Regions from separate parts of the Paraliobacillus sp. JSM ZJ581 genome, predicted to be linked through region 3. Evidence: riboswitches for the same ligand, from Rfam matches in the RefSeq annotation. Region 3 holds a riboswitch; each other region holds the start of a gene.
What was found. A riboswitch is a leader RNA that binds a small molecule or an ion and turns the genes downstream of it on or off. The one in region 3 is predicted to bind cyclic di-GMP.

Region 1 (6,427 bases), on a different contig from region 3:
TCTTGGATGATCCCAGCGTATAAATGCTTCAAACCCTATTACACTTTCATTTGTAAGATTAATTTTAGGCTGAAAATATAATGAAAATTGCTCGAATTCAATTGCTTGTTTTAACTCTACTTCTATATTTCGTTTTCTTAAAATAGTTTGATAAAGTTGTTGATTAAAATAACAATATTGTGCTTTTCCTTTTTGTTTTGATAAATACATCGCTGCATCAGTATGATGAAGCAAAGTATCCTGTTCTTGTCCATCATCTGGATAAACACTAATACCAATACTAGGTGAAATAGTAATCGTATGATTTTTTATTATAAAAGGACTGGAAAATAAATGTAATATTGTTTTAGCATATAGCGTGCCAAATACTCTTCTTACATTTGGCACAATAATTACAAATTCATCTCCACCGATACGATAAACGGTGCCGACGGGCTCAAAAGCATGCTTTAAACGCTTTGCCGCTTCGGATAAGAGCCTATCACCTACATTATGACCCATTGTATCATTTATACTTTTAAATTGGTCTAAATCCATCAAAAACATTAAAAAAGGCTGTGATGTTCTCTCGGATTCTTCCATGATAGTTTCTAAATCTTTCGTAAATTTCGTTCGATTTTTTAACTCTGTTAACGTGTCGTGAAATGCTAGATAGCTATATTCTTGCATTAACTCTTTGTTCCGTTGCATGACATACCACTGCCTACCGATAATCATTAGCAGCATAATAATCATACCAATCATCAATACATTTATTTTCCAATGGTAGCTTTCCATTAGCATAATCAATAAAATGAGAATAATAATATACGGTAATATAGACTCTTTACTTTCTACATATTTCACCATCTTCCATTCCGAAACTTCCGTATACTCTTTTACTAATTTTGCTGAAAGGAGAAAAAATAATAAACCTAGTGTCCAAAGAGAGTAGGCAATGACAACACTCATATTATTAACGGAAAAGTAAAAATATAGAATAACCCCTATCATATGAAAGAACATGCCTGATACAAGAAATAAAATCGAGTCTTTTTCCATACTTTTTCGAGATATATAAAACAAGAAAACATTCGCAAACAGGATACTCAGTGTACATATTTGAAAAACTAAAATAAAAAATGTCATGCCTTTAGAATAATCCACAAGTGACATAATCGGTTGAACAAAGTAGTAAATATGAACTACAATAATAAATGTCACAAATACACTAATAGTAAAGAAAAAAGATTGTACTGATTCCTTCATTTCAATTGTCTTTATTTTATAAAGCAGTGCAACTAAAAAAGAAACATATGCGATGACTAGTACTGGTAGAGAAGCGATCGGGAATGTTGTTGCTTGAAAAAAAACTAACATATATAACCAAATAAAATTAGCAACGCAAAAAAAGAACAAACCTATTGCAATAATTAGCCAAAAACGACGTCTTCTTTCTTTTGTTATCAAGCTAGCTTGACACACCCATTTAAATCCAACTAGACTAACCACAATAGATACACAAATATTTACAAACGTATGTATCCCTTCCATATCTTGAATAAATAATAGAAAGACAAAATATAAAACAGTTAGAATTAATATTGACGTAATTATTTTTGGTTTTGAAAATAACATAAGCATCCCGACCTTTAATATAAATACTATAACTAGCAAAAAGGTTATTTCTTATAGAAATAACCTTTTTGCTAGTTATCTCATTGGTAGCTCAGCCGCCATTTTTATTTAGGCCTGTAACTTTGCGTCCTTATCTTTCAATAAGTTTGCCTTTGTTCAGTAAGATAGTATTGTTCTCCTTTATCATTATAGTTCTATTTCATCACAAAATCCAACAATATATGTTACTTTTTCACTATTTTATTTAAAAATGGGACAGAGGCTCTGAAAGATCCCCTGTCCCATTTCTCCTATTTGTTCTTTTCTGTTTCAGCTATAATAACGGCACATGCTGCATCGCCGGTTATATTAACTGCTGTTCTCGTCATATCTAATATACGGTCAATTCCAATTATTAATGCAATACCTTCCACTGGCAACGATACTTGATTCAATACCATTGCTAACATAACTAGTCCAACACCAGGGACTCCTGCTGTACCAATACTAGCAAGGACAGCGGTTAAAACAACCATAGCTAATTGAGCAAAAGACAAGTCTGTTTGATAAACTTGAGCAATAAATATCGTTGCTACCCCTTGCATAATCGCAGTCCCATCCATATTAATTGTTGCACCTAAAGGTTGAACAAAACTACTAATTGATTTTGGAACATTTAATTCTTCTTGTGCAACCTTCATAGAAATTGGTAATGTTGAACTACTGCTTGATGTACTAAACCCAACTGTCATAGCTGGAATGAATGCTTTAAAGAAATGGATCGGGTTACGTTTAGCAATCAGAGCTACAGCCGATCCGTACGTGAACACAGCGTGAATGATTAATACTGAAAAAACTGTAATCATATATAATAACATTGCTTTTGCACCACTTAATCCTAAAGATCCCATCGCTGAAGCCAATAATCCAAACGCCCCATATGGTGCAAATGTCATGACAACATTAACTAGAAACATCATAATTTCGTTACCTTGTTCTAGTAGTCGGTAGATAGCTTCTGTTTTTTTTCCTAACATAGCTAATGCAAAACCAACAAAAATCGCAAAAGTGATAATTTGCAACATATTTCCTTCTACCATTGCTTGAATCGGATTGGTAGGAATAATACTAGTAAATGTTTCTATAACTGTTGGTGCTTCTTTTGTTTCATACGAAGCCTGAGCTGTCTCAATCCCAACACTGCCTGGCTGAAGTATCATAGCCATTCCCATCGCAATCGTAATCGCAATCGTTGTTGTTACGAGGAAAAACAATAGTGCTTTTCCCCCAATACGTCCTAACTTTTTTGGGTCTCCGATAGAAGCGGTTCCTAAAGTGATCGAAAGAAAAACAATAGGTACAACTAGCATTTTAATTAAATTTAGAAATATCGTTCCTAATGGACTAAAAAAATAGGAATCTAGTGGATCAAATATAGCTGGCGCATAAAAATGCAATGCTAAACCTACCACCGCACCTAAAATGAGCCCTATAACTATTTTTAATGTTAGTTTCATTTTCGTTCCTCCCTACATCGCATACACTGATGCCTATAACTGTTAAATTGTTGCGTCATTGTTGAAAATTTTAAAAAGGAAAGAGTATATTATAGAGTAGAATGGAATATTTGAGAAAAACAGAAGCAAAATTAATAGCAATGCATTATTAATTAAAATACAAAAGCCACACTTTTGTCAATCAATAAATCATATAAGGAGCTTTCCTTGTCACTATGAGCGTTCTATTCAAGGCGTAGCCGAGAGGACCAAGTAGAGAAAAAGAAAGCGGGACAGAGGGCGGTTCAAACCCTTGTCCCGTCTATTGATATAAATAGTGGTATACTGCACCGATTAAGTTGGCGTCTGAAGAGAATTGACACCTGTCTACTTCAGGAGTAACAGTTGCTATCTTTATCTGTTTTACAACTTTAGCTAACTTTTCATCTATCCCTTTTAAAATATCTTCTCTATTACTTATGCCACCACCAATTAAGATCAACTCTGGGTCATAAGCATATTGAATATTATACAAACCAATTGCAAGCATGTGATAAAATTCATCTATTGCTCGAATACATGCTTCATCTCCCGCTTCTGCAAGCTGAAATACCTTTTCACCTGTTAATGTCGATCGATCAACATTTTTATAGGCTGCTGCCCGTCGAATAATGGACGATGTGGAGGCCAACTCACTAAACGTATTCTGACCTGATCCTAAATTAGCAGGATTTAAAATCATATAGCCAAATTCACCAGCATGTAAGTGAATGCCTTTATGAATAGAACCATCTTTAATCAACGCTCCACCTACTCCAGTTCCAATTACAACAACCGCAACATTCTTCTTACCTTCTGCTTCACCTTTCCAAAGTTCCGCAAGAGCAGAACAATTCGCATCATTCTCTATTTGAACAGGTAAACTTATTTCTTTTTCAAAATGTTCTTTGATATTCGGTCCATGTATATAAGGAATTGCGCTTGCTCCTAGAATAACACCAGCTTCAGTCACAGCACCTGGTGAACTAATTGCAATTCCCTCTATTTCATATGCTGCATAGCGCCTAACCTTTTCACGTATATAACTTGTCAAGTCCTCTAAACTATCCGGTGTTTTCGTTTTATCTTTCTCGTACAACTGACATTGCTTATCGATAATCGCAGATTTAACATGTGTTCCACCTAAATCAACAGCAAAAATAACAGCCATTATGATCACGACCTTTTTCTAAAAATTCGGGTGTGAAAATGGGACAAGGGGGCTGATCCCCTGTCCCATTTTATAAACCATTTCTTTCAACAACTTCTTTAAACCAATAACCACTTTTTTTCAAATATCGTTTTTGATTATTGATATCAACACGATAAAAACCGTATCTATTTTTGTAAGCATTTAACCAAGACCAGTTGTCCATAAATGTCCATACATGATAACCAAAACAATTTGATCCTTCTTCTATTCCTTTATGGAGCCATTTCAAATGCTCTTGATAAAACTCAATCCGATAATCATCTTGTATCATATTAGAATCGTCCATGAAACGTTCCTCATCAGATACACCCATGCCATTTTCAGCTACATACCATGGAATATTGTTATAGTTATCTCTAATATTTATCGCAATATCATATACACCTTTTTCATAAATTTCCCAACCTCGATGTGGATTCATTCTTCGCTCAGGCCAAATATACGAGTCAAAGAAATGCGTTGGTAGTATGCCATGACTATCATCCACTGGGGTTTCTTTCTTTTTGACTCTTCTTGGTTGATAATAATTAACTCCTAGAAAGTCAACAATATTTTCTTTAATAAGCGCATGATCACCATCGAACGTTTGTGGCAACAGATCATGTTCCTTCAATAATTGTATTAATTCAACAGGATATTCACCTAAAACAGATGGGTCTAGGAAGCTTCGATTAAAAAACAAATCAGCAATTTCTGCCGCCTTTAAATCTGCTTCGTCTTGACTGCGCGGATACGAAGGCGTGAGATTTAAAATAATTCCTATCTCTCCATCTTGATTCATGTTACGATATTCACCAATTGCCATTGCACTAGCTAACATGGTATGGTACGCAACAGTTACTGCACGCTTCATATCAACGACACAGGGATAATGGAAATCATTCAAATAACCCATTTCCACAGGGACAATCGGTTCATTAAACGTTGTCCAACGTTTAACTCTGTCACCGAACAAATGAAAAGCAGTTTTTGCATAATAAGCAAATGATTCAACTACTTCTCTGTTCTCCCATCCTTCTATCTCCTGTAAATGAAAAGGCATATCAAAGTGATATAAATTAATAATTGGTGTCACGTCATTTTTTAAAAGCTCATCAATGACTTGATTGTAAAAATCAACAGCTTCTTGATTTATATTTACTCCATCTGGTAACAAACGAGACCAAGAAATGGATGTTCGGAAGGAATTCATATTGATATCCTTCATTCGCTTAATATCTTCCTTGTAATGGTGATAAAAATCAGATGTTTCGGATGGACCGACATCTTGATAAAAACGATCAGGTTCTATTTCATACCAATGATCCCATATATTTTTTCCTTTACCACCTTCATTAGCAGCACCTTCTGTCTGTGTAGCAGAGGCTGCAGCTCCCCATAAAAAACCTTCAGGAAAAACGTATTTTTGCAATCATGACACCTTCCTTTTCTATTTTAGCGGGACAGAGGGCTAGAACCCTTCGCCCCATTTCTATGAACGAGGGTACTGACCCTCTGTCCCATTTTTTGGCTTTCGATGTAAAAAGGCATATTCTGTGCCTATCCATTTATTTATGTTTTCACGGTACATATTAATATATTGGGAATAAATGAGGTCAATAATAACAAGTAAAGGAATCTGACCAGATAATTGTCCAATATTTCCTGCATTTTTCAAATCTGAAGTCAATAAACGATAATCAGCCAATGCTGCTATTTCTTCTGATTGGTTGGAAGTCACAACAACAACCTTTGTTCCCTTTTCTTTTACCTTTTTAATGACAGGAATAATGTTTTTGTTTTCTCCTCGTAATGTTAAATAAAATAATAAGTTATTTTTATTCATCAGAGAAGAAACCATTTCTATTGAATCATAATCACGAACGATTTCAACATATTTTCCCAAACGGGTAAAACGAAATTTTAAATCTTCTCCGGCTATTGCGCTTAAACCTAATCCATATACATGAATGATTTTATGATCATAAATATATTCACATACACTTTTAATACTATCATTATCGACTTTCTCATTAATTTTCTTAATTAATTCAAGATATTGAAATTGAAGGTTGTTTGTCACGTTGCTTTTATTATCTGTATA
Region 2 (6,427 bases), on a different contig from region 3:
CACACAATTGGTAATATTGCTGTTGTGCCTAAAGGATTTAATAGTGGTAGAAAATCTCATGATTATTGGGATTGGGGCATGAAATATTTAAATGAATTTTTAGCATATTTAGGCTCTTGGGAAATTTTTTTACGCATGCATTTTTTAGAGATGTATGTTGATAAACAGAAAAAAGTTTTACCTTTTTGGAAGGAACATCTGAAAATAAACGCAGATGTACTTCCAAATAGTACAGAAGATATTTTAAGTTTTTTAAAATTTGTTAATAGTGCAATTGAGGAACGTGGGAAATTGATTCTAGAATAGTTTTAGTTAAAAAAACTAGTATTTTTATAAATAGCATCTCAAATTCAAATAAATGAAATTAAGATGCTATTTATTTTTAGTCAGTGTTTTGATAGGTAAGCGTCAAATGATATAGCTACCATTCGTTTTTAATACTGTTATTTACTTTCATTATCCAACAAGTCACCATTCACTATGATTTAGAGCTAAATGCCGTTATGTTCACAACAGCATTCATTCCATTTTCACTGTTTTGCTCATACTCAAGCTGGTTAATCTCTAAAATTCGCTCTGCATGCGTTAATTCGTCTAAAAATGTGTACATATCATCATAATTATCCGAGCTAAATGCAATCGAATAGTTTGGTGAGTTTAAAGCAGGGTAAGATTCTGGTAAATCACTAGCTTCACTAGCCACTATTTTTGAGATTGCAATATCGGATGCTGATTCTATATCTTCTAATTCCACTAATAATTGGTCAATCAATATAGTTTTTGGCAATTGTCTTTCTAATTGTTCATTACGAACCGTTGCTTCACTGATTGCTTGTTGATTATCTTTTACTTCATTGATTAACTTTTCTTGTGACGCTATCTCCTCTTCTAACTGCTTCACTTCTGTTTGGGCAGGGTAAACGTATTTATAAAAACCAAAGATTCCCCCAAGGATAAGCATAAGCACAATAAAAATTAAGGCCACTGAATATCTTCTATTCCATTCTATAATCACATTAATCAGCCTCCTTTAATAAAGAATCCTTGTTAATGGAGAACGTAAACACAGCTAAGTATTCATCCTCTATTTGTTCCAACTCGACTAGATCAGCTTGTTCGACAAATGCAAAACCACGCATTGCTTGAGCAAATTTTGACGTATCGTCAATTGATTCCGCCTTTACACTTACCCTTAGACCATCTGTTATTGTAAACATATAATGCTCGATAGAGGATTGATCTGGTAGTATGGAATGGGCTTGCTGTACTACATAAGCACTTGGAAAAATAACGCCTTGTAATTGCTCGATATGCCTTTCTAACACATTTACTTTTTGAATCACTTCGCTTTCCTGACTTATTTCGTTAAGGTGTATACTATTCTTGGTTCTTACCTTCATTAGCGATTCTTGTTTACTATCTAAATAATTTTGATATAGAAAAAAACCAATACCTATCAGTAACGCACTTATAATAGAAATCCCGATTAAGACATACGGAGATGCATTCGTTTTTTTCTTTTCAACTAAATTAATTTCTATCATATGATTGATCTCCTTAACGTTTAATATGGAATAAAAAGAATTATTTTCTTAACGTTAGGCCATACAGTTCCGTATACTCTAATGGAAGCTCTTGATTATTTAATGGTGTCTGAACACTTAAATTAAATCTTTCCTCTAATAAACTTTTTATTTTCAAATGGTACTTAGAATCACCAGCTAACGCCATACGATCAATTTGCGCACTGTTATTCGTAATCGAATATTGATAAAAATCCATGAAACGCTCAATGGTGACAAATTGTTCTTCTACTATACTTTGAAAAGGTTCTTGATCGATTGAATTTGACGCATTATCTTCTTCTTGGTGATAATTGTTAGACACACTAGCTCCTTCAAGATAAATATGTCGATTAAAGATAGGGCGATCATTATGAAACACTGTCAAAACGATATCGGCTTTTCTCCACTGAATCAATAACAGATGCGCCTCTTTGTTGATTAAATCATGTGTAGCAAAAACCCGATAGACAGATAAGAAAGAAAAATCTGCGATCGTCAACTTGCAATTGGCTTGATGAAACACATCTATGTATGATTCTAAGCGATCCTTTGGATATGCAAAAAGTAAAATATGGCTTAAATCTTCCTCTTGTTTAATTATTTCATAATCAATGACAGGATTTTTAAATGGTAAACGAATTGAGTTATCTAATTCCATTTCGATATATTGTTTTATTTCTTCACCACTTAATTGCTTCGGAACAGCTTCATCACGTAACGTAACAAAAGCGTCAGGTACGCAAAAGGCTACTTCTTTGTTCCTCCAATTTTTTTCTTTGACTAAAGCTTTTAAAACACCTATGAATCGAGGCTTATCAATGATTTTTCCATCTTCTATTAAACCAGGCTCGAGTTTAATCTCGCCATGATCACTTGTTTGATTATTTTGATATAGATAACGAACAACATGATCTGTTAACATCAAGTTAATTCGATCCTTTTTGAGAAGTCCCATTTTCATCCGTCCTTAAAAAAATGATGTCATATACCAGTTCAACATATCTTGTCCGAAAAAGTAAGTAATACAAGCAGCTACACAAATAAACGGCCCAAACGGTATCGGTGATTTGCGATCTACTTTTTTTCTTATAAGTAATATCACACTAACAACAGTACCTATTAATGTAGCAATGAAAAACGTCAATAACACACCTTGATATCCAACAATTAAACCTAGTAAAGCAAATAACTTCATGTCTCCTGCACCCATTCCTCCTTTACTACTAATAATAATAAGAAAAATCATAATAAATCCTATCAGCGAGCCAACAATCGGAGACCACCATGGATCAAGCGGTGACAGGATTCGCATAAATAGGATGAATGGGGAAAAAAACAGCAAAATTTTATTGGGGATTAGCATATATTTTATATCAGAAACGATGATAATCGCACATATTGAAACTAACAATAGTGCCATAAGTAATTCTATTTTGAAACCTATTAAATAGTAGCTAAGCGCGAATAGTGAAGCTGTAAATAGTTCAATGACAGGATATATTAACGAAATGCTTGTTTTACAGCCTCTACATTTCCCACCTTGACGTATAAATGAAATGATCGGTAATAATTCATACCAAGATAAGTTTTTACCACATCGAGGACAATACGATCGTTCTGACTCTAAAAATTTTTTTGTTGGGATTCGTAAACCCACAACGTTAAAGAACGAACCAAACACACTTCCGAATATAAATAATATAATTGTAATAATAAGCTCCATCCTATTCTCCTAGATATGTATAGAGACCCCTTACATAAGGGATCTCTGAAAATATTAGCTGATTTAACCTCATTTTAATTCATACGTATTACTAGCCTCAACGAAACTAATTGTTCCAGTTGGTAGTTCACCATCGTCCTCTAAATATCCGCCAGTAACTAAATCAGCCACTGACATCCCATCAGTAAAATTGCCCTCAGCATCTGCTAACCTTGCTGCATCTAGAACTAATTCTATTTCTGCTTCACTTGCATTAGTCTCCGCTGATTCAATCACATTACCAATAGCAGGTACAGCAATTGCAACGATAATTGCTAGAATAACGATTACTGCTAATAGCTCAACTAATGTAAAACCTTTCTCACTACGTAATACCTTCTTCAACTTGTTTACCATTTCCTTACCTCCCCTAATTTGTATAAAAAAAAGACTCACATCATCTAGTACATTCATGGTGTCAGTCGGTTGCACTACTAGCTCCAATCTATCCAAGTGCCCAAATAAAGATAGATCTTCTTCACTCCTATATTATTTCATAACAATTACTATTATACTATAAACATGGTAAATGTCTATAACTTTAATACTATATTTTATACTTTTTTTAGATATTTTCAAACAAACTAAACATCGGGATAACAATCGACAAAACAATTGCTCCTACGACAAAAGCTAGGAAAATAATCATCACTGGCTCTATTAATGACTTTAGTTTATCTGAGCTTTCATCTAATTCTTGTTCATAGAATTCTGATACTTTTTTTAGCATGGCATCTACTGAACCTGTACGCTCTCCCACAGTAATCATTTGAGTAATTAATTTAGGAAATATCCAATGGTTCTTCATCGGCTCTGTTATTGATTCACCACTCTCTAATGAATCCTTCGATTGTTGAAGAACTTGCTTCATTACTTTATTCTCAATCACATTTTCCGTAATAGACACAGCTTGAAGAATTGGAACAGAACTATTTAATAATGAGCTCAGTGTTTGTGTCATTCTAGCTAATAGTGCTTTTTGAATAAAAACTCCAAATATCGGCATTTTTAATTTCATTACATCAAAATAGTATGACATTGTTGGATTTTTATTTAATAGCCGAACAATAATGACACTAAGTAAAGTGATGAGCAATAAGACCCACCAGTATGATTGGACAATCTCACTAATCTGTAAAACAACTTGCGTATAAGTTGGAATCTCTTGGTCAAATGACAGAAACATATTCGTGAATATCGGTACAATAACAGCTAATAAGAATATAGTAATAACAATCGCCACTATTCCCACAACGATTGGATAAGTTAAAGCGGTAATAATTTTCTGTCGTAATTGATATTGTTTTTCATAGTAATTTGCCATTCGATTTAATATTTCATCTAAGTTACCACTCACCTCGCCAGCTCGTACCATACTAATAAATAATTCTGGGAATAACCGCGGAAATTCTGCTAGGGCATTAGACAAGCTATTTCCTTCTTCAAGTGAATATTGTACTTGGTTTAATGATTTTTTTAACGGTTTACTATTTGTTTGCTCTTGTAGGATGACTGTTGCTTCAACTAATGTAATCCCCGCATCAATTAACGTAGCAAACTGTCGTAAAAAAATGACAAAATCTTTGTTTTTAATCGGTTTTCCTATATAAATATCTTTGTAAAGAATTGGATTCAACTCTTTTAGTTCAAACAAGATAAGACCATTCGCTTGTAAATGTCTCATTGCTTCTTTTTTTGTTTCACTATTCACCTTGCCTTTAATTAATTTGCCCTTTAAATCTTTTGCTTTATAAGAAAAATATTTCATCCATTTCACCTTCTTTCATCACAAGCAAGGAATCAATCGTTTAAATTTTCACATATGCCGCAGCATGCTTTTCACTTATCATGCCTTGTTGCAACAACCGTTTGATATCCATTGACATCGTATGCATGCCAAATTCTTTTGACGTTTGCATTGTGTTCGGTATTTGATGCATTTTCTCTGAACGAATCAAATTTTTTACCGCAGGTGTATTAATTAATATTTCAGTTGCTGCTATTCTTCCAGACCCTTTTAACAACGGAAACAATCGTTGTGAGATAATTGCTTCAAGCACATTTGCTAGTTGAATTCTGATTTGTCCTTTTTGATGCGCTGGAAACACATCAATAATTCGATCCATGGTAGATGCTGCATTTGTTGTATGTAAAGTACCTAAAACTAAGTGCCCTGTTTCTGCAGCTGTTATAGCGGTTGATATTGTCTCTAAATCTCTCATTTCACCTACTAAAATGACATCGGGATCTTGCCTTAAACACGCACGTAAACCTTTTTGGAAATTGATCGTATCAAAGCCAATTTCGCGTTGATCGATGAGACAATGATTATGCTGATGTAAATATTCAATTGGATCTTCTAAAGTGATAATATGCCGATTCATACGCTGATTCATATAATCGATCATCGAAGCCAATGATGTACTTTTTCCACTGCCTGTTGGCCCAGTTACTAATACTAAGCCTTGGGATAATTGCGCAATTTCTTTCATCACATCCGGAAGGTTTAACGAATCAATTGACGGAATTACTGTCGGTATTGTACGTATCGCTAACGAAAGGCAATTCCTTTGAAAATAAATATTCATTCGAAAACGTGAAACTTGCTTCACGCCATGTGACAAATCAAGCTCTCGTTCTTTCATTAGCTTATCCCATAATGTTTCTGTTAGAATTTCTTTTGTCATTCTCTCCGTATCTTCTGGCTTTAGTTTATTTTCACCGAAAGGTTGCAGTCTTCCATCAATTCGAAATATTGGTTGTGAACCAACTGTTAAATGGATATCTGAAGCATTCTTTCGATACGCTGATACTAACAAATCTTCTAAGCTGTAATGCACATGAATCACCTACTCTTCCGTTGCTACTCGTAATACTTCATCTATTGTTGTCAATCCATTTTTCACTTTTAATAATCCATCATCTAATAAAAATCGCATCTGATTATCTTTTAAATAGGCTTTTATTTCAGACATATTCGATTGATTCATCATTAAATTTTTTACTTTTTCATCAATGACTAACAATTCATGAATTGCTAATCGTCCTCGATATCCTGTATGTCTACAACTATCACAGCCTCCCCCTTCATACACTTCAT
Region 3 (6,427 bases):
ACGCGAACATAAAATAATTCAGTTGACTATTCTGACTCACCAACGTGATTTGACGTAGAACCTTTTTAGTATTTAAATTTTCTTACTAAGTTATTCAGTTCTTCTGCTGATAAAGCTAACTGACTAGATCCGGTCGTTATCTCTTCCATCGCACTTGTTGTTTCTTCTGCCGATGCCGTCGTCTCTTCCACACCTGCTGCTGATTGCTCTGATATAGAAGCAATTTCATGAATAGATGTATTCATTTGCTCACTATCTACTGTCATTTTAGTTAGGCCATCTGTCATTTGCTGTACATTTAGTGTTACTGTTTCAATCGCATCTTTTATTGAATTGAAGGAAGCTCCTGTATTACTTATTTGCTCCTTACCGCGCGCTACTTCTTGATACCCTTCTTCTAATGTTGTAGATACAACAGACGATTCTTTTTGGATGTTTGCTGCAATTGTCGTAATATCCTTAACAGAGTCACTCACTTGTTCAGATAACTTACGAACTTCATCAGCTACAACAGCAAATCCTTTCCCCTGTTCTCCCGCTCTAGCTGCTTCTATTGCTGCATTTAAGGAAAGTAAATTGGTTTGCTCAGCTATATCTTTAATCACGGAAATGAGTTTAGTAATCTCCCTTGACTGGATATCTAGCCCACGCACTTTCTCTACTGCTTGTTTTACAATAGTGTCAACATTACCCATTTGTTTTATTGATTCTTCCATCAATTTATATCCAGTTTCTGTTTCCGTTCCTACTTCCATCGTTGTTTGGCTTACCTTTTTACCATTATGACTAGCTTCTGTTATTTTCGAAGTAAAATTCTCCATTGCATGTGCAAGATCTCCAGCATGACTAGCTTGTGTTTCAGTACCTGAGGCCAACTCTTCCATTGTCGCCGCAATCTGTTCAGAACCATTTTTCACTTCACTGGACGATTGAGTTAAAGCTTCACTTTGTTTACTCACTGTATCTGCTGTTTTATTAATTCGTTGAACAATATGCTTAATATTTTCTTGCATCACATTCATTGATTCTCCTAGTCTACTTATTTCATCTTTTGCTTGATAATCCAGGGAATCGGTTGTTAAATCTCCATTAGCAATATTATTACTCATCTCAACTACTTTACCCAAATGCTTAGATACATGCCGACTTAAAAAGATTATCATGATAATACCAATTACAATAGAAAGGAACATAGACATAGTTAATGTAATTAAAACAGAATTTTGACTATCGATTACATTACTAACAGCTTCTTCTCTCTCATCATTTACCGTATTTCTCAACATTTCTAAATATGATAGTGACTCATTTGTTAAGTCACTAAACTGTTTTGTATAAAATGCAAATAAATTACTTTCAGCTTCATATTTACCAGCAATCTCCTCCAAAAATAATTCGTCTATTCTATCATTAAATGTGTTTATACTTTCCATTAATGATTTTTGTTGATCGGTATCCACGTTTTTTTGGATAGTACTTAACAATTCTTTTACCTTTTCTTGATCTTCTTTATACTCATCTATGTATACATTACTTCCATTTTGTGAATAACTAAGTGCAGACATTGATTTAGCTCTTATCTCTGATCCAATCTCCGTAATAGCAATTGCTCTACTTCCCCTTCTTTCTAATGCATTGACCTCATTTTCAACAGTGACAACTGATTTTATAATAAATCCTAAAGAAATTGCTAATAATAATAGAACAAAAAAGAAAGCGGTTCCAAATTTACCGCCAATTGATTTACTTCTCATACCGATAAGTGGTAAGTCACTCAATTTGTTTATCCATTCCCTCCTCTTCGTTTTGGTTTTCGTTTTTGATATTTTCTTTCGTTTCAGCTTCAATTGTTTCATGACATTTCTCCTCTCTTTTATCATTAAAAAAAAGCTCACCAAAAGAATGGTGAACTTTTTACGTAATTTAGAAACGTTATTCTGCTTACGTGAGTGATTCATTTCTTTTCGGTAGCTCGGCGATCATCGTTTGATAACAACAGACCCGTAGCTTTGCGTCCTTATCTTTCAATAAGTTTGCCCTTTTCCTATTCATTTGTACGTTAACATATGCTAATTATATTATAGTTAAAAATAACTAATTACTCAATATTATTTAAAGGTATTTTTAAATTATAGTAGTTTCTTCCTATACCATTTTACAGTTAATATTGCCATAATGTATATATACTTTTCAAACTAAAAAATATATATTTTACAATTGCTTAATTTAATAAATTACGTTATCATACAATATATAGGTGTTTTCGAACGGAATCCGCCTATATATTGTATTTTTAATGTAGAATGGCAAGAACTCAACATCAAAGCTTCTATAAACATTCATACATATTATTATTTTGTACAGGAGGATATTTATAATGACAATGGTAATGGACAATGATATCCAGCGTGTGTTGAAGCAACTCTCTCAACTATCTAACAAATACGATATGGATATTACTCACATCGAAGAACAAATTCGAAACATAGCAACCACCTCTAAAGATCCGAATCAAGAGGCGCTTTTTTATGCGCTAAATCGGATTTCAATGGATCAACCTAATTGGACTTTTGTAGCAGCACACTTCTATTTAGAGCAAATCTATCAAGAAGCAGCTCGAAATCGTAGTTACGATACAAATAATAAGTACGGAAATCTATATAACCTACTATTGTCTCTAACAGATAAAGGCATCTATGACAAAGCTATTTTAGAAACGTATACAAAAGAAGAAATTGATACGTTAGAACAAGAAATTATTCCAGAACGTGATCAATTATTTAACTACATCGGTTTGTTCCTATTAGCAGATCGTTATTTAGCTCGCGACCATGATCGTCATTTATATGAGTTGCCACAAGAAAGGTTTATGATTATCGCGATGACACTCATGAAACAGGAAGCTGCTGAGAAACGCCTTGATTTAATTAAAGAAGCATATTGGGCTTTGAGCAATTTATATATGACAGTAGCTACACCAACACTTTCAAATGCTGGTAAAAGCTATGGCCAATTATCCTCTTGTTTTATTGATACGGTTGATGATTCATTAGATGGAATCTATTTAAATAACTGGGACATTGCTAGATTAAGTAAAGATGGCGGCGGAATTGGTATTTACTACGGTAAAGTTCGCGCATTAGGATCTGATATTAAGAAATTCAAAGGTAACTCTTCAGGTGTTGTTCCTTGGATTCGCTTACTAAACGATACTGCTGTAAGTGTAGATCAATTAGGACAACGTCAAGGAGCAGTTGCTATTTATCTTGATGTTTTCCATAAAGATATTATGAGTGGGTTCCTAGATTTAAAAACAAATAATGGTGATGAAAGACGTAAAGCGCACGATATTTTCACCGGTGTTTCTATTCCTGACTTTTTCATGGAGCAATTAAAAGTAACTGATGAGAGCGGAAAAAGTATTGGCGAGTGGCACACATTCTGTCCACATCAAGTAAAACAAATAATGGGTTGGAAAGACGAAAACGGGAATGCGCTTGGTCTAGAAGATTTTTATGATGAAACAGATAACAAATACTTTACTGAAAAATATAAAGAAGCTGTCAATCATCCGTTACTACCAAGAAAAACATATCGGGCAATGGATGTAATGGCACGTATTATGGTCGCACAATTAGAAACAGGTACACCTTACATGTTCTATCGTGACGAAGTAAATCGTCAAAATCCTAATAAACATGGACGTGGTGTAGGTAGAACATCAATTTATTGTAGTAATCTATGTACAGAAATCGCCCAAAACATGTCAACAACAACGATTGTACGTGAATATCAAGATGAGGATGAAAATATTGTCATCGTACGTAAACCGGGTGAGTTCGTTGTATGTAACTTATCTTCTATCAATCTGCCAAATGCAGTACGTGCTGATGTATTAGAACGTCTAATTCGTATTCAAGTACGTATGCTTGATAATGTTATAGACTTAAATACAATTAGTGTCGGACAAGCACAAGTAACGAATAAGAAATATCGCGCTGTTGGACTCGGTACTTTCGGGTGGCATCACCTTCTTGCATTAGAACATATTCATTGGGAATCTGATGAAGCTGTTCAGTTTGCCGATAAAGTGTACGAAGATATTGCTTATTATACGATCCAAGCGTCAATGGAATTAGCAAAAGAAAAAGGTACTTATCGTGCATTCGCTGGCTCTGAGTGGGAAACAGGACGTTACTTTGAGCGAAAAGGTTATAATAGCGAGCGTTGGCAGTCATTAAAAGCAGATGTCGCCACAAATGGAATTCGTAATGGCTGGTTAATGGCCGTTGCACCAAACTCTTCCACAGCAAAAATTGGCGGCTCAACGGATGGAATTGACCCATTATATGCGGTTGAATTCGCTGAAGAAAAGAAAAATTTCAAATTCAAAGTTACTGCACCTGACTTAGACCATGTCACTTATAATTACTATCGTCGTGCACGTCATGAGCTAGACCAGACCTGGAGCATTAAGCAAAATGCAGCTAGACAACGTCACGTTGACCAAGGAATTAGCTTTAATCTGTACGTGCGTCATGATATCAAAGCAAAAGATCTATTGCATTTACATCTGTCTGCTTGGGAACATGGTTTGAAAACTACTTATTATGTCCGAAGTACTTCTCAAACAGAAATTGATGAGTGTGAAGCTTGTCATAGTTAATAATGAAAGGGACAAGGAGTTGTTCACTCAACAGCTCCTCCCCTTATTCTTACAGGAGGCAAATATAACATGGTACAAACTGATCAACCGTTGACGAAAATAAAATTACTTAACCCTACTTATCCGAACAAATCTACCGGAATAATTAATGGACAATCTTCTGGTCTCTTAAACTGGAATGATATTGCTTATCCGCAAATGTATGATCTATATCAAACATTATTATCGAATTTTTGGAAAGCACAAGAAATTAATATGCAAGATGACATTAAACAATGGGATAATCTTTCAGAGACCGAAAAAGATGTTTTCTTGCGCATTAACACACAGCTTGCTTCATTAGATAGTCTACAAACACCGACAATGTCTCACGTGATGGACTATGTGACAGATTCAAGCTTTAAAGCGATCTTTGCAGTTATTTCTCAGCAAGAAGCTGTTCATAATGAATCTTATTCATATATTCTAAGTTCTCTTGTACCATTAAGAGAACAAAATGAGCGTTTTGATCAAGCGAAAGATGATCCAATTGTTCGTAAGCGAAATCAATTAATCCTAGATAGCTATGATGCTTTTCGTGAAAAACCAACACCGCAACGATTATTTGAATTAGCGGTTAATTCTATTAACTTAGAAGGCATTTATTTTTATGCTGGTTTTGCTTTCTTCTATCACTTGGCACGCCAACAAAAAATGTTAAAAACAAGTACAATGATTAGCTATATTCAGCGTGATGAAATGCAACATGCGTATTTCATTTCACAGTTTATCCGTATATTGTTAACAGAGAATCCTGAATTAAATACAGAAGAGAATATTCAATATGCCTATCAAACGATTGATAAAGCTGTCCAAAATGAAAAGGAATGGGCTAATTATATTCTAAAAGACATCGATGGCATCGACCTTGATGAATTCCATGGCTATGTGGAATACCTTGCAAACAAGCGTCTGCGCCAAATTGGTTTAGATAATTATTATGAAGAACGTGAGAATCCAATGGCTTGGATACACGTGTTCAGCGACGAAATGTTAAATGAAACAAAATCAGACTTTTTCGAGCAAAAATCTCGTACGTATACAAAAGTTTCTTCTTCTAATGGTTTTGATGAATTATAAGGGAGGCTATTGGCAATGAAAGCTGCCATTATTTATACATCAGTAACTGGTAATACGGAAGATCTTGCAAGACAGATCTACCACGGTATGCAAAAACAGCACATTAATGTAGACTTTATTGCTATCGACGAGTTAGACTATGATACACTTCCAACCTATGATATTATTGCAATTGGGACGTATACATGGGACAATGGCGACCTTCCAATAGAAATGGAAGATCTGTTTATCGCGTTTGAGGAACAAGATATGAAGCATGTCACAACAGGTGTATTCGGCACTGGTGATAGTTTTTACCCTTATTATTGTGGAGCGGTCGATTTATTCCGAGACATGTTATATGTCCATACCAACTTAGCTGTTACACTAAAAATCGAATTAACGCCACAACAAGAAGACCTAATACGTTGTGAAAAATTCTGTGACCGACTCACAAGAACATTAGTACTAGCATAATTTTATTGCATCTATAACAAACAGTTACGTTCAAATGAACGTAACTGTTTGCTTCATTTTATATGCTTTTGCAATAACTAATAAGAGAATACATTATACATATTAATAAACAAAATAGTTAAAATAGCTATATTAAAAATCTTTTCTATTTGCTTATTCGTTAATTTATGTACAAAATTAGTACCA
Region 4 (6,427 bases), on a different contig from region 3:
CTGTAAGAAAAAAGTGGACAGATATGATCTTAGAATCTGTAGAGCATGTCTCAACAGTAATTAATAATATGAATCCAAAGGATGGGAAACAATCTGATCTATCCGCAGAAGAATTAGCTTGGACCATTTTATCGTTAGAAAATGGAATGGCCATTTTTCACTTTATTTCTGGAGACAATGTTCCAATTAACTTATATGGAAAAGCATTACAAAACATTCTACAAACAGAAAAGGACTTCAATTCTTAATAGCATAGATGTGATTAGGTGTTCATCCATTAACTTTCTTTCAAATAATTTACATACAGAGGGGGGCTGATGAGAGATAATAATTGATATAAACGCTCCTCTCCTATCATATATTTTCTAGAAAAAAGAAAGCTCAGGTAACAAAAGAGACATTTATCGTGAGACTGTTATAGGAAAATAGCGATTACATACATATCATAAAGTTTAAACGGTGCGCTCTGCTCAGCGTGAATCCTTGTAAAATCGCAATAAACCTAAAAAGCTTATCCATATTAATTCACCATATTTATAATGCTAGTATAGTTTCACAGAGCCATATTAGTTAAGCCTAGATATCACGCAATGTTAAACGTTATAAGGAGTGACCTTAGCTTCCAATAGATCGATTAACTTAAACATTGCAATACCTAAAAAGCTTAAAGCAAGAATACCACTAAACATCTCAGTGTAATCCATTTTTGTCCATGCACTTAAAATATGGTAACCAACCCCATATGTTGTTGCGTAATTTTCCGCAAAAAATAAAGTTGCAAGTGAAATACCGACACTAACACGTAATCCGGAGAATATGTGTGGTAAAACTGCTGGAATAATTAAATAGCGATATGTATGTAATTTGAAAGAGGCGAAACTATCCATGACAGTAAAATATGAAGATGGAATTTGCCTTACTCCATCCCTCACTGACAAAATAATCTGAAATACTATAATAAAAATAATTAAGATGATTTTCGATTTATTCCCTAAACCATATAAAAGCATTAATACAGGTAAAAATGCTACCTTAGGAATAGGATAAATATAATAAAGAAAAGGGGAAAAAAATTGATTAAATAGTCGATTGACTCCGGCTAATATACCGATTGGCACTCCTATTATTAGAGCAATGCCAATAGCTACGACCACTCTAGTCATGCTAGCCAATACATGTAACAGTATTGATCCTTTTATTGTATATAGATAAATCAATGTTTCCATTGGTGCTGGGATTGTATGTGTATCAATTAGAAAGTAAACCATTTGCCAAGCTAAAAGCGTGGTTAAAAATCCAATAAAAAATTGATTACTACCTATCCACCGCAAATACTTCATCTGTCTCCATCTCCATGTTTATAAGTTTCCTTACATCAATACATGCTTGATAAAAGGCTAAGGTTTCTCTACTGTTTTCTTTTCCAAATAGAGGATTGGGAATCCGAGTTATTTTTCCGTCCTCTCGCATAATTAGGATAACTTCTCCTAAATAAACTGCTTCTTCAATATCATGTGTCACAAACAGCATCGTTGTTTGTTGTTTGTGATGTTGCGCTAGAATAAGTGCTTGAATCGATTCTTTTGTCATCGCATCAATTGCGGATGTCGGTTCATCCATTAAAAGAAAATCTGGTTCTGTGATAAGCGTTCTTGCTAAAGCTACTCGTTGTTTTTGGCCACCACTTAATTCATGTGGGTATTTTTTCGCACAATGCTCTATTTTTAACTCTTTTAACCATTTAAAAACACGTACCTTTAAATCTTCTTTTTGTATACCTGTCTGGATTTGCAGCGGCATTTTGATCGATTCAAAAGTCGTTTGCCATGGAAATAAACCTAGATCTTGAAATAAAAATCCGGTTTTCACTCTCGGCTTCATTAATCTTTCGTCATTAATATAAATCGTTCCACTTTCTGGTGAAACAAGACCAGCAAGTAATCGTAACAAGGTAGATTTTCCAATACCAGATTGACCGATCAGCGCATAAGAAACACCTTTTTGAAGCACCAAATTCAGCTGATTAATGACTACTTGTTCCCCAAAGTTGTAAGAAACATCTACCATTCGAATACATGCCTCATTATTTTTCATAACGCAATCGCCCTTCCTAAATAATACTATCATACCACAATAGCAACTTTCTTCCCTTTAATTAATACAGCATCTTTTCCATCTAAAAACAATGTTTGTTGTTTAGTAATTTATGGTAGACGATTCATCAACGGACATTAGCAACTGAACTATGGAACAAGAGGCTAAATGCTGAACCCTTGCTTTTTTCATCTATCAATAGAACATCTTTTCTTTTATCCATATGTTATTAAATTCATCTAACCATACCATATTAAATGATCACTTTAGAAACAAACAGGTGAAAAAACTTGATTTTTTCACAAAATAATCATACTATTTAATTAAGACAAATTACTCTTTTAATTTAAGTTTCAGTGTTTTTTATCTATATGGTACTAGAATCAATTTGTTATATGTGGGCGCCTTACAAATTGGGAGTGAGTGGCGCAACCGACCATTCCTATTGGTCGTTTTTTTATGTAAAAAGCGCTTTATTAAACTTTAATAGAATGGAATTAAGCAATATCGCTATTAATAGTCCTTCATTTACTAGGAGAGTTACCATGAAAAATTTTAAGTTTCATATCGCTATCGTTTTTTTTATACTACTAATCGGTATCACTATTTTCATTATAAAAAAGCCTACAGATGAATCAACACGCACCCACCTAGAAACACCATTAGAAAAATTCATATGGGAAGATATGCTCAATGCAAACAAACTATTAAAAACACACTATCAAACGAGTGATACAGATTATTCTTTATCAGAATCACTTGGTCTTTGGTTGGAATACGCCGTAAAAAGTGATAATAGAGCTCTGTTTGATTTAGGGTATCAGCAACTCACTGAATATTTCTTATCCAAACAAGGATCGATTCATTGGCGTGTCTTACTCAATGGTGAAGTAACAGAAAGCGTAAATGCATATGTAGATGACCTTAGAATTATCCAGGCGTTATTGGATGCTACAAATCAGTGGGATGAACGAACCTATCGAAAAACAGCAAAGCATATCTCACAAACATTGATCGAGAAAGGAACCTACAATCAATATTTTGTAGATTTTTATGATTGGAAATATGATGCGAAAAGCAGTGCACTGTCTACAGCATATTTGGACCTAAAAACGTTAGAAAGACTCAATCACTTAGAATGGATGGATCACGAACTTTATCAAAAAATGTATCGTATAGCAAAACAAACGGCAGTAAAAAGTAATCCATTATTTCCAACACGCTATTTAATTGATAAAAACGAGTTTGTTTATGATGACAAAGTAAATATGATTGAACAAACATACACTGCCTATCATTTAGGCAAAATTAATATGGATACGAATGATTTCCTTTCATTCTTAGAGCAAGAATTCGATACGCATCACAAGCTATTTGGACAATATGATTCAACCACTTTAAAACCTGCAGTGACCTATGAGTCACCAGCTTTATATGGTATTGCGATTCAATATGCACTAGTTGAAAAAAACGATTCTTTTGCTCTAAAACTTTATGACAGACTTCAATCATTTCGCGTAAAGCAAAGCCCATTCAAAGGAGCATATATGGATCAAACAACTAACAACACACACATCTTTGACAACCTTGTTCCTCTAATTGCAGAAAGGAGCTTAAGGGAGCATGAACTTATCAGATAACCATCATTTTTCAATGAGTATGGCACTACTTATTTTTTTGAATTTCGCTATTTCTATTTATTACTTTTATTACACTGCTCAAACAGGGCTAGATACAATGTTGTTCTTTATGACGATTGCTTTAATCTTCATTGGAGTATCAAAAGGGCTATTACTTAGTTTAGGTATTAGTCTTCTTGTCATTTTTTTCTTTGGAAGCTATATGATTTTAGCACAGACAATGAGCACTGACACCTTTTTTAACATACAAGGAATCGCTTCGTTTTCTGTTTCTAAAATGATTATTTGGCAAATGATACTACTTGTTACTTCTTTTGTTTCTGGTCATTTTCATAAAAAAAGAAAAATAATAACTACTAAATATCATTATTGGAAAGAACAATACTATCAACTAGTTACAATAGACCCTGCAACAAATTTTGACAATGAAAAACGCTTTTATATGCAATTAAATGAATCGTTTAAAAGAGCAAGTCGTTATGAACAATCTTTCTCATTATTATTAATTCAATTGAAAAATTGGGAAACATTTAAAAAGTTGTATGGAGAGAAAGAAACAAATCATGTCCTTCAGAGTTTTGCAAACCAAGTTACACAAGCAACAAGAGCAAGTGACAGTCGCTTTCGTATTTTTGATGATACTTTTGCACTGTTATTACCAGAAACAGATGTTGCAGGAGTGGAGACTGTCATGAAAAAAATCATAGGTAATATGAAAGACTATACATTATCCAAAAAAAATCGCATGGTAACAATTGAATTTGCATTCGGATATTGTGTGTATCACGAACAATTAGATGACTACATGAGGATGTTTAATAATGCGTTTGACGAACTTAATAACTATGTTGCTTAGCTGTCTACTAGGGACTGTTTTTCTATCCGCTAAACTGGTATATGCAAACCCGGATTCAGAGCTTAATTCATTAATTATTTATAGTAGTACGAACAATGAATTAAATGAACAAGTGTACCTATTAGATCAGCTAGTTAGCCATTACTCTAAATCTACCGTAACATCAGAAAGTAACGTTACTAACTTGTCCAACTATGATTATGTTTTTTATATAGGATTGGATCATAAAAAGCTAGATGGCTCTTTTATTAAATCCATGGAAGGCTATGATGGCTCGATTATATTTATAGGGGAGAATATAAATCAGTTTCAACAACGCTTTCCTATTAAAGATACAAATCAATCTGTCAATATAAAGGAAATTTCAATGGGGAGCAATCACTCCACATTTGAATCGTTAAAAGAAATGAAATTAGTTACCGAGCAATCGACTATGGAAGTAATTATCGAGGGCTTTCGAGGTAATTATAACTACCCGATTCTTATAAGCAATAAAAAAGACTATTATTTAGCTTCAACACAATTGGATGATCAAATAGCATATTATTTTGCAAAAGCGTTAGACACTATATTCAACACAAATCGCACAAGCTATCAATCTTCCTTTATTAAGATTGAGGATATTAACCCTACAACAGATGTAGAAGCACTAACCAAGATGACAACCTATTTAACATCTAATGATATCCCGCTTATCTTATCCGTATCTCCTGTTTATGAAAGCAACAATGAAGAAGCTCATTTATCTGATTCTAATGAACTAGTTCAAAAACTATTATCACTACAATCACTAGGAGGTGCTATTGTTTATTCCTATCCTTCCTTTTCAGACAGTGAGAATGAAGAGGAAAAACGCGCATTGATTGAAGCCGAAATATTAGAGCTGGCTAGTTATGACATTTATCCTGTTGCTGTATCTTTTGCAACAACATCAACATCTATCAGTCTAGAAGATATGATTATTGCAGATGATTATTTCTCTATATTATTTGCAAATGGTCGCTCTTCGCATTCAGCCGTACTTAAAGCAACTGCACCTTATGTAAATCAACCGTCTTATGTAGACGAAATGGTTTTGATTCCTGAAACCTTAGGTTATCTTAATAACACAGATACATTGTTATCTCTAAAAAGACATCACAAGCATTTAAAAATTGTACCTAATGCAACTTTAGGAATTTCAATTTTTCCTTATACAAAGTTAGACATATTAAAACAAGGTTTAACCGATTTGCAAGTATCTCAAAAGACCTCTTGGATGAATCTGTTTGATAGGAATGTCTCTGTTCAAACGCCTTTTTTATCTATTGAATCTACAATCGACAACGACATTAAAGTAGTGAACAATATGAATGCTTTACAATCTTTTATGTTTCGACATCAGTTGAGTAAAGTAGAAATAGTGCTATGGTTTGTTGCATTTATTGTTAGTCTATTTATCTTAGCGTTTTTCATTTATTCTGTCTATTTAAAACTAAACCTACGTAAATCGTTATTCGCAGAAAGGAGGGGAAAAGAATAAATGGCTAACACACTATTTATTCTATCGTTAACTATTATTTGGGTTATGCTACTATACCATATGTTTTTAATGCAAGGCGGTTACTTGCATTACTTACGCTATGAAAAGCTCATGAATAAATGGGAGAAAAACCAAAACAAAGCCTTGCCAAAAGTGACGATCTTAATACCAGCTCATAATGAAGAAATGGTGATTGAACGAACAATAAAAGCAATGTTAAAGCTCGACTATCCAAAAACGAAATTGGAAGTCATCGTTATAAACGATAACTCTTCTGATAGAACTGGAGAAATCATTGAGCATTATCACGCACTA

Region 1: linked by a shared signal. The riboswitch ahead of ACH6CY_RS03320 (EAL domain-containing protein) and the one ahead of ACH6CY_RS15270 (methyl-accepting chemotaxis protein) in region 3 are both predicted to bind cyclic di-GMP.
Region 2: linked by a shared signal. The riboswitch ahead of ACH6CY_RS12755 (prepilin-type N-terminal cleavage/methylation domain-containing protein) and the one ahead of ACH6CY_RS15270 (methyl-accepting chemotaxis protein) in region 3 are both predicted to bind cyclic di-GMP.
Region 4: linked by a shared signal. The riboswitch ahead of ACH6CY_RS02655 (hypothetical protein) and the one ahead of ACH6CY_RS15270 (methyl-accepting chemotaxis protein) in region 3 are both predicted to bind cyclic di-GMP.

What each region holds. Positions count from the first base shown of each region.
Region 1 is NZ_JBISEP010000003.1:79,336-85,762, forward strand. Features, by position in the region: gene ACH6CY_RS03320 (EAL domain-containing protein) at 1-1,617, opposite strand, end outside; cyclic di-GMP riboswitch class I at 1,700-1,778, opposite strand; gene ACH6CY_RS03325 (dicarboxylate/amino acid:cation symporter) at 1,908-3,113, opposite strand; gene ACH6CY_RS03330 (ROK family protein) at 3,415-4,302, opposite strand; gene ACH6CY_RS03335 (glycoside hydrolase family 1 protein) at 4,373-5,755, opposite strand; gene ACH6CY_RS03340 (MurR/RpiR family transcriptional regulator) at 5,816-6,427, opposite strand, start outside.
Region 2 is NZ_JBISEP010000026.1:565-6,991, forward strand. Features, by position in the region: gene ACH6CY_RS12730 (hypothetical protein) at 1-306, shown strand, start outside; gene pilO (type 4a pilus biogenesis protein PilO) at 479-1,015, opposite strand; gene ACH6CY_RS12740 (hypothetical protein) at 1,017-1,544, opposite strand; gene pilM (type IV pilus biogenesis protein PilM) at 1,585-2,520, opposite strand; gene ACH6CY_RS12750 (prepilin peptidase) at 2,533-3,288, opposite strand; gene ACH6CY_RS12755 (prepilin-type N-terminal cleavage/methylation domain-containing protein) at 3,358-3,684, opposite strand; cyclic di-GMP riboswitch class II at 3,739-3,821, opposite strand; gene ACH6CY_RS12760 (type II secretion system F family protein) at 3,893-5,095, opposite strand; gene ACH6CY_RS12765 (type IV pilus twitching motility protein PilT) at 5,136-6,167, opposite strand; gene ACH6CY_RS12770 (GspE/PulE family protein) at 6,177-6,427, opposite strand, start outside.
Region 3 is NZ_JBISEP010000046.1:5,085-11,511, reverse strand. Features, by position in the region: gene ACH6CY_RS15270 (methyl-accepting chemotaxis protein) at 66-1,856, opposite strand; cyclic di-GMP riboswitch class I at 1,964-2,048, opposite strand; gene ACH6CY_RS15265 (ribonucleoside-diphosphate reductase subunit alpha) at 2,378-4,666, shown strand; gene ACH6CY_RS15260 (ribonucleotide-diphosphate reductase subunit beta) at 4,736-5,785, shown strand; gene ACH6CY_RS15255 (flavodoxin domain-containing protein) at 5,801-6,241, shown strand; gene ACH6CY_RS15250 (TSUP family transporter) at 6,319-6,427, opposite strand, start outside.
Region 4 is NZ_JBISEP010000002.1:190,309-196,735, forward strand. Features, by position in the region: gene ACH6CY_RS02640 (TetR/AcrR family transcriptional regulator) at 1-248, shown strand, start outside; gene ACH6CY_RS02645 (ABC transporter permease) at 594-1,340, opposite strand; gene ACH6CY_RS02650 (ABC transporter ATP-binding protein) at 1,315-2,094, opposite strand; cyclic di-GMP riboswitch class II at 2,459-2,541, shown strand; gene ACH6CY_RS02655 (hypothetical protein) at 2,640-3,734, shown strand; gene ACH6CY_RS02660 (GGDEF domain-containing protein) at 3,718-4,590, shown strand; gene ACH6CY_RS02665 (DUF2334 domain-containing protein) at 4,556-6,112, shown strand; gene ACH6CY_RS02670 (glycosyltransferase family 2 protein) at 6,113-6,427, shown strand, end outside.